DNA from 2 places in the Vibrio sp. 2033 genome. Region 2 is predicted to be linked to the other one. Evidence: riboswitches for the same ligand, from Rfam matches in the RefSeq annotation. Region 2 holds a riboswitch; the other holds the start of a gene.
The links. A riboswitch is a leader RNA that binds a small molecule or an ion and turns the genes downstream of it on or off. The one in region 2 is predicted to bind cyclic di-GMP.
Positions count from the first base shown of each region.

Region 1: it holds a riboswitch for cyclic di-GMP, as region 2 does, so the genes downstream of both, gbpA (N-acetylglucosamine-binding protein GbpA) here and R7P74_RS02935 (TfoX/Sxy family DNA transformation protein) in region 2, are expected to answer to the same signal.

Region 1 is NZ_JAWOVC010000006.1:77,671-82,077, forward strand. Features, by position in the region: gene R7P74_RS10455 (patatin-like phospholipase family protein) at 1-665, shown strand, start outside; gene gbpA (N-acetylglucosamine-binding protein GbpA) at 718-2,181, opposite strand; cyclic di-GMP riboswitch class I at 2,280-2,380, opposite strand; gene R7P74_RS10465 (fasciclin domain-containing protein) at 2,653-3,153, opposite strand; gene R7P74_RS10470 (cryptochrome/deoxyribodipyrimidine photo-lyase family protein) at 3,234-4,407, opposite strand, start outside.
Region 2 is NZ_JAWOVC010000001.1:652,778-657,184, reverse strand. Features, by position in the region: gene R7P74_RS02950 (alpha/beta fold hydrolase) at 1-463, shown strand, start outside; gene R7P74_RS02945 (DUF2007 domain-containing protein) at 495-815, opposite strand; gene R7P74_RS02940 (TVP38/TMEM64 family protein) at 836-1,522, opposite strand; gene R7P74_RS02935 (TfoX/Sxy family DNA transformation protein) at 1,637-2,227, opposite strand; cyclic di-GMP riboswitch class I at 2,344-2,433, opposite strand; gene purR (HTH-type transcriptional repressor PurR) at 2,721-3,725, opposite strand; gene torD (molecular chaperone TorD) at 4,193-4,407, opposite strand, start outside.

The DNA.
Region 1 (4,407 bases), on a different contig from region 2:
TTTTTGACCCAACTCGCTTCGTTAAAGGTGGGGACCTCATTGATGTGAAGTGGCTGTTTGAAGAATCTAATCGCTTGTATCCCGTCGATGAAAATAAACTGTTTAATGGCGTTCCTTTTCTCGCAGCGACAACAAATGTAGATACAGGGCAAGCAGATTACTATCGCGTGACACGTGATAATTTTCACCATGCGATTGAAGCGACAACAGCATTGCCGATTGCCTACAAGCATACCCCTTGTTTTTCTGGCGGTTGTTATACCGATGGTGGGGTCGCTGACTCTATACCAGTGCGTGAGGCTTATCGTCGAGGGGCTCGCGATATAACCGTAGTACTCTCTCACCCGCTGAATTATGCCAAAAAGCCAGTTAAGACCACATGGCTGATGAAGAAACTGTTTGCGGAGCACCCCAAAATGGCGGATGCGATGTTAAGACGTGCAGATAACTATAATCAATCATTAGAGTTTATTCGTAACCCTCCACCAGGAACACATGTTAGGGTAATTGCCCCACCAGATAATTTTCATGTTCAGCGCTTATCAATGCGACAATCCGTTTTACTAGAAGGGTATGAAATGGGGCTGATTGAGGGGCGAGCGCATCTCACTAGTTTATCTGGTGTTCATGGTTTAGACCGGGAAAATTGTCATTTTTGCGTTTGATTATAAAAGAGCCTCATAGTGAGGCTCTTTTGCGTAACGTTCAAAGGGTGATTTAGTTGACTTTATCCCAAGCCATCTCCCAGTGTGAACCTATTCCAGGCTCGTAATGGTTTGCGCTTTCTTTCCACTGCATACAGTAACCAGAGTATGGGAAAGGTTTACATTGATAAATGCCCCCGTCGCTGGCAAGCACTTTTGTGCCCGCCGTGTAGCTAGATAGTCCTTCAGGGAAGACAAAATCGTACTCACCAGATGGTGGTGGCGTTACTGGATCTTCTTTTAAGTGAAAGTCGAGCGTTTGCTGATCCACCAAGTTGCCATCTTTATCCTTAATACGTGTTACGAGCATATGGTGACCCGGCTCCGATTTACTTAAAGCGAGCGATATCGCTTCTACCGAGCCGTCTTTCATTTCGTTTGCCCAACTTGCAAGTGGTTCGCGATGGTGATTGTAAACGGTGAGTTCTGCATTTAAATCGCCTTCAGCAGTTAGTGTCAGATCCAACGTTGTCGGTGTTGACTCAATGATATATTCGTCTGCTAAGCCATCTACTGTGAGTGAGTATTCTGGAACAGGAGTTTCAATGTTATAGCCGATCTCTACTCGCTCAAGGCCGCTATTTGCTTGCAGATACACCGGATTAGTACCATAAACAGGAGTGAATTTATCCTCTGCATACTGCCCGGCTTGCAGTTTTGCTTGTTCTTGGTTTAGCTTAGTCGCGAGTGCGTAAGACCAGTTTTTCGCTTGGCCCATTGCTGCATCGGTAATTTCTAGTTTAGTTCTATACGCTATGTTTTCACCTGCTTGATCAAATACGCGCGTATAAACCGAATCCCCAATATTTAAATCCATTGTAGGAATAATTTGACCGCCTTGCTTCCAATCTGGAATAACGGGACTGTCACCATCAAATTTCACATCGATCACGTTATAAAATGAGGCTGCAGTGTCGCCAACATCCCATACTGCCAGAATGACATGGTATCCCTCGCGAGTAGGCACATTACATTGATGGCTTACCTGTTTCGGGGGTTGAACCATATTGCCGTTGACGACACAGAAAGGAGTTAGATCAAAAGAGTCTCGTGATAGTGAAGCGTTTGGGTTCCAATCAGGCTTGGTGATGTAATATTTCCAGTCGCGCGTCACGTGGTTAGCGGTAAATGTCCATTCAAAAGTTTGTGTACCTGCTTGAATAGTGCGTTTTACCCAACGGTCGGCAGTTTGCTCATCAAGGGCAGCTGCTAAAGCGGTTTCGGCACTCGCTATTTTACCATCGCGAGGCCCTGTTTCGGGAAAGCCATCAGGGCCTTCAACGCTTTGCGGTTCATATTGAATCGCACCGCAGTTATTATTTTTTTCGTTAGTATCTGGCGTTGGATACTTACATAGTGCCGAGCGACTTGCAGCGACACCACCATTGGTTTCTGATACATAACCGTGAGCCGCAGCACCTGAGCTAATGCTTGCAAGTGCTAACGCGAGTACGGATTTGGTTGGAAATGATTTCATCACATGTCCTCTGTTATGGCTGACAAACTAGTGTCACACCCCGGCGCATGCTGAGCATAAAGCAACGCTACAGAAATTGGACTTCTGTAACACTGCGTCATGGTAACCCCGCTATCATGAGCATTCTTTTAGATTTTTAAATGCAGACAGACCGGAAGCTTTGCGTCCCACCCTTTCGAATGGTTTGCCGAAATGTGATTGAGCAGCCAAAATTTAGCTTAAGAATTTACATGTGGAAAAGTAAACGTCACTGACATGGAATCCTGTTCTCAAATTGAAAGATAACGATATCTTAACCTCGTCAATATTGTGCAGTGTCGTCTTGCAAGGTATTGATTTTAATTTTGTTTTTATCTTTTTTATAGTCATGGTGAATGGGTGGAGGTTTGTTGGGGATAAGTGGAGAGGAATCGTGCTAAGGGTGGAAGAAGTTCTGTCTAAAGGGCGGAGTGTACCGCCCTTTGAATGGTGTTATTTCGGCATGATGACAGTATCAATCACGTGAATGACACCGTTTTTAGCTTTCACATCGGTTGCAATGACATTTGCATCGTTAACCATGACTTTATCGCCCATGGTTTTAATCATGACATCTTGCCCCTGAACCGTAGTCGCTTTGTCTAGCTTAACAACATCGGCAGCCATCACTTTCCCTGGGACGACGTGATAAGTCAAAACAGATACTAACTTGTCTTTGTTTTCCGGCATTAAGAGCATGTCGACTGTGCCGTCTGGCAGTTTTGCAAAAGCGTCATCCGTTGGTGCAAAAACAGTAAATGGGCCTTCCCCTTTGAGAGTGTCAACCAGGCCCGCTGCTTTCACCGCAGCAACAAGCGTATTGAAAGAGCCATTTTCAGCGGCAACGTCGACAATATCGGCTTTCATCATGCCATGCTCATGAGCCTTGACGGGCAGCATAAAAGATAACGTCGCCATCAGTGTCGCCGCGATAACTAAGATACGTTTGAACATAATGTGTTCCTTACTAGTTGAGGGTACAACGGGTTCCCTGGAGTGTGTTGGCATTTGTACGCATTGTGATTGAGAGATGATCATCGCGTCCTACTTTCTTTTGAGGGTCTAACATGTCGCGCAAGAATTCGTCTGCCTTCTTGTTTCACATCGGCTCGTTTCCGCCACGTCCATAAGCGCTCTCTTGCTGCCTTAGCTGCGTTGTCTGGTGTGATAATAGGTGCAAGGTAACGGCTATCTGGCTGCAACTGATACATGACAACTTCCATCTGGGTCATTGTCCAAGGCTCGAATAAAAGAGGGGGAGGAACCATTTGCAATTCAGGTACCCACTTGTAGATGAACGTGCCGTCAGGATCATGTTCTTGGGCTTGCTTGATCGGATTATAAATACGGATTGTGTTAGTCCCGGTTACTCCTGCTTGCATTTGGAATTGTGGGTAATGAATTCCGGGCTCAAAGTCGAGAAACAGTTGCGCTAAATGCGTTACACCTACTCGCCAATTCATGTTCATGTGGTGAGTAAGAAAGCTAACCAGCATGGCACGCATGCGAAAGTTAATGTAACCAGTGTGGTGCAAACAGCGCATGCAGGCATCAATCAAAGGTACGCCAGTATGCCCGGATTTCCATGCTGCTAACTTTTCTTCATCGAAAGTACTACTTTGTTTAATCAATGGTTCGTAAGCCCGATTAACGCAGTAAAACTCCATGTCGTATTCCGATTCGAATTTTTGGATGAAGTGACAGTGCCAATGAAGCCGTGAAGACAATGCAATTAAGCTGCGACGAAACCCAGCGACTTGCCAGTGTTTCAAAAGGTATTGATAAACTTCACGCAAGGATATGTTACCCCAAGCGAGATACGGAGAAAGTCGAGTACAGGCTGTGCGTGAGGCTGTGGGACTAGAAATGCTTCGATAGTAATCACGACCTCGACGATGAAAAAAGTCCTCTAGTGTTTTCCAAGCGAGCCGGCTTCCTCCCGTTTGCATTCCTTTGCATTTTGATAGCCAGGATGATGGTGGCGAAAACGAACAGCCGAGAGCTTCTGCATCCAATGAATGCAATAAGTCGGTTTGGAGCTCAATAGGGCTTATTGAGGCTCTCATGACAGAGTCCCAATGTTTGTCCCAACCTTGCCGGTTTTTTGCACCTCTGATAACAGCACCGTGTTCGAACTCAAACCAGTCGATGTTCTGCTTATACAGCCAAGCGGCAACTTGTTTGTCGCGCTCAAAGGTGCAGTTGAGT
Region 2 (4,407 bases):
TTCGATGGTGCTCGGCGGTGCTGTCACAAGGCTTAACACTCGTTCTCAGATATTGGTGAAATTAGGTAATTTTTGTAAGCATATCCTACCGTACATGTGGCTCTACAAACTGTTCGCTTATATTGTTATGCCTCAAAGAAGCCAACGAGAATCTCGCCACCTTTTTATTCGCGAAGCCAAGAAGCTTTGCCAAAAAGAATTTAAACGTTGGTTTATTCTTGCTGCTGATGTAAATCCGTTAATGAAATATTTTAAAGATCGAGAGTTACCCATTCCGACTCTTTACTTAATGGGCGACAGGGATTACATGTTTATTAAACCTGTCAAAGAAATGGTTGCAGCACATAAGCTCAGCATTCTACGAGAAATCCCGAATTGTGGTCATGTATGCAATGTAGAGCGTCCAGAAGACTTCAATCAACACTCCATCGAGTTTATTAAACAGCAAGCTGTATGTGCTTAAAACTGAGTGTATCCACTGAATAGGAGAGCCGCTATAGCTCTCCTAGTTGATATCCACATTGCCAACATGCACCAAATTGCCCTTCGTTTATTTCATGACATTTTGGGCATTGCCAATCTTGATACTCATGCCTATCGGATTGTTTTCGATATGCTTTTACTATTTCTTCAGCTTTCATCTTTTGTGCAGTGTCAAAAAGCCACACATAAGGATCGGTATCATCACCAAACGGCAGTTCTCCTTTTAAGCCGAAAATACCTTCTCCACGAACTTCACAGTAAATTTGTTCCACTTTAAGCAGCTCACATACAATGTGTGCTTCTGCTGGGTTTTTAGCGATAAATATTTTCATCAAAATACCCACTTCACCAATTACGAGTTTTGCTGACTTGGTGTCGGCCTTACTTTATCCATAACCCATTTAGTGATGATTGGAAATAGTCCCAATAGCGCAAAAGACGCTAATACTGCGGGTGAAACAATGCCCGATAGGCTTTCAATTGTTGCTAATTGAGTACCTGCATTCAGATATACGGCTGTGCCTGGCAGCATACCTATTTGGCTAGTGAGATAAAATCTACCTACAGACATCGGCGTTAAGCCCATCAGTAAGTTGATTAGAAAGAAAGGGAATACAGGGATTAGACGCAAGGAAAATAGATAAAAAGCTCCGTCTTTTTCGACACCTTGATTAATTGCGTTGAGTTTATTTCCGAATTTGTTTTGTACCCAGTCACGCAATAAGTATCGGCTGCTCAAGAAGGCCAGTGTTGCCCCCATAGTGCTAGCGAAAGAAACCAGTAGCAAGCTTGTCCAAAAACCAAATAAGGCTGCACCAAGTAAGGTGACTACTGCCGCTCCTGGGATAGAAAAAGCGGTAATTGCAATGTAGGTAAAAAAGTAAATCGCAGCCGAGAATACAAAATTCTGATCGATGTATGTAGTTAGTGCTTCTTGTTGGGCTTTTGCATTCTCTAAGGTTAAATACTGGCCAAAGTTAATACCTAAAAAGACGATAGCCGCTAGTAGGATGAGACCTAATATCAGTTTCTTATTCATAATTTTGATTCCAATTTGGGATATATGTAATAAGACAGTAGGAAAACCGAAAAAATTTCACAAAAAAACCGCAGATTAGACTGCGGTTTTACAAGATAGTTTTTAGGCCGACTTTTATTGGAGGCCGTTCATCAACTCATCTCGGCGAGCTTGAGGTACCACACTCCAATGAGTGCCGTTGATAGCACCTTCTAGTGCCCATAGCAACTCAATGTTGACGGTTGCAGAGTGCGTATCTCTTATCGCTTTATAGGCGTTAAGCGCACCTTCCTCTTCAAGCTTCTCTACGGATTCGATGCCGGCTTTTTTTAGCATGCGCTCGGTAGCCAGTCGTAAGTTAGGCAAATCTTTCAAACGGTTAGGCTTTGTACTTGCTTGCTGTTCTTTCTCAAGCTTTGCCTTTTTCAATGATTGATTCGCTACTTCGATTAAGCGTTCGCTTGATTCCCATAAATCGCTGGAAATAGCGTAGTACTTTGTAACGACTGGAAAGCCACGTTTTTTATAAACGTAAGGCTTTAGCCCTTGTTTCTCGAAGTCAGATGAAGTTTTTTGGTCTGCTCTGATATGAAGCTGATTGTTTACCACTAGTGCAAACATTGTTTCATCAGCGAATAGTCCGAAGCCACCAAACATTGAGCGCGACTTGATATTACCAAGTGCCTCAAATAGCTTCATAGAGTCTTTGAGTATCGGTTTATCCATGTTTTGTTATCTCGGTGTAATTAATATTACGCCACCAAAAGTCAGGTCCGAGAGAGTAGCAAACATGCGTAAAAACAATGTCATTACAGAGTAAAGTCATTGCTTACACACTTGCCATCGGTAACCCCGCTACCTTCCATATCGTAATATGGTTCAGGCCGGAGGCTTTGCGTCCCACTCTTTCGAATGGTTTGCCCTGTGCGTGACACAATGAGCATACTTCTTATATTGAATTAACATCACGGTTTAGCGTTAAAAGTGTGATTTCGGTTCAATAAAAATGATAGATTGAATGCTCTATTTTGCATATGGAAAGGTGCAAATTGGCCTTTGAAAAGGAGTTCTTAATATATATTACATTTATATAAAACAGGGAGTTAACGTTAGTCAATTGTTATTAGAGTGGTGTGAAGTATTAGAGAATGCTTAATTTTTCCAAAAAAATAAGCGCCCCTGTAGAGCGCTTATTTAACCGTGTTAAATACAGTGAAATTTAGTTCATTTTTTTCACAGTATTTCGAATTACAAGCTCAGGTTGCATTTCGAAAATTCGTTTTTCGTGTTCTTTATCTTTGATACGCTCAAGTAGAATTTCGAATGCATTTTTACCAACACGACGTTTAGGTTGGTGGATAGTCGTTAGCGGTGGAGAGAAGTATTCTGCAAGCTCGATGTTGTCGTAGCCGATCACTGAAATATCTTCAGGAATTTTGATCCCGTTTTGTTGCAAGCGGCTCATTAGGCCGAGAGCCATTGTGTCGTTAAAACAGAATACCGCCGTCGGGCGCTTGTCCATTGCGGTAATTTTATCTGCAACTAATACGGCCGTATCACATTCAAAGTTACCTTCAAGGATCCAGTCTTCATTTACAGCTAGGTTCGCTTCGCTCATTGCGCGACGGAAACCTGCAATGCGCTCTTGGCAAGCAAGCTTTTCAAAATGACCGCTTAGACAAGCGATATCCGTATGACCATTGTCAATCAGATGTTTGGTCGCAATGTAGCCACCTTCTTCTGAGTTATCCATGATTTTGTCTGCTTGCGAGCTCTCTGGGCCCCAATCCATGACCACTTTAGGAATGTCCGCATGACGGTCAAGCATCTCTTTTAGTTCTTCGGTTAAGTCAGAACACATCACTAGGATGCCATCAACGCGCTTTTCAGCCAGCATACGAATGTAATCGCGTTGTTTTTCGTAAATCCCGCCTGTGTTACATAAAATCAGAGTATAGCCTTGGCGGTAACAGTAGCTCTCAACGCCATCAATCACTTCTGAGAAAAATAGGTTAGTTGATTGAGTTACTAACATGCCAATCGTACGAGTTGAGTTGCATTTTAGGCTGCGTGCAACGGCACTTGGCGCGTAATTCAGCTCGTCAACGGCTTTCATTACTTTTTCTTGCGTTGCTTCTGCAACGAAACGCGTTTTATTGATAACGTGCGAAACTGTCGTAGTGGAAACGCCGGCTAAGCGAGCAACGTCTTTTATCGTGGCCATAAATGGTGTCCTGTATCGAGCTACTGAAATATGTCGTATTGGATGTACCTGATGCTCTAATGGTTTCACACCTAGCAATATAAAATTGGCGCTAAGTGTCTCGGCAGCGGTTGATCCAAGTGCGACAAAAGGGTGCGTAGCAGCATCGGTCGATGAATTTTATCTTTTTTCTATCTGATGAGAAATTGCCATCAACCTGTTAAGAAAACACAAAAACCGCTATATTTCAGCGGTTTACATATAAATCATATTTAATCGTTTGCGCTCACATTTTAGCCCTATGTGGACTGACTAGCAATGTTTTCAGCACGAGATTTGTGTATTTGAAGTCACATTTTGACTGCTAAATAACCAAGCGTCTTTGCGCTAAGTTAAGGCAAACGAATATTATACCCAAGTTACTTACAATTGGTCACTTTCGGCATACAGGAAGCCCGATAGGCAGGCTCCCTAAAAATAGGCGGCAATTATTCACCAAGAAGGTAGGCGCTGTCTAGTTTACAAAATGCAACTAATAGTTTCGCGACACTCGAGTAAAATCCAAATTCGTCGAATTGTTTACATTTGTCTGAAAACTGAGGTAACCAAGACATCAATTGTTGCTGGATAAAGTCGTTTTGTTTAACGAAGGCTTCTTCCATGTGTTTTTCTTGTTCAAGCTCGTTTGAGCGGATAATCATGT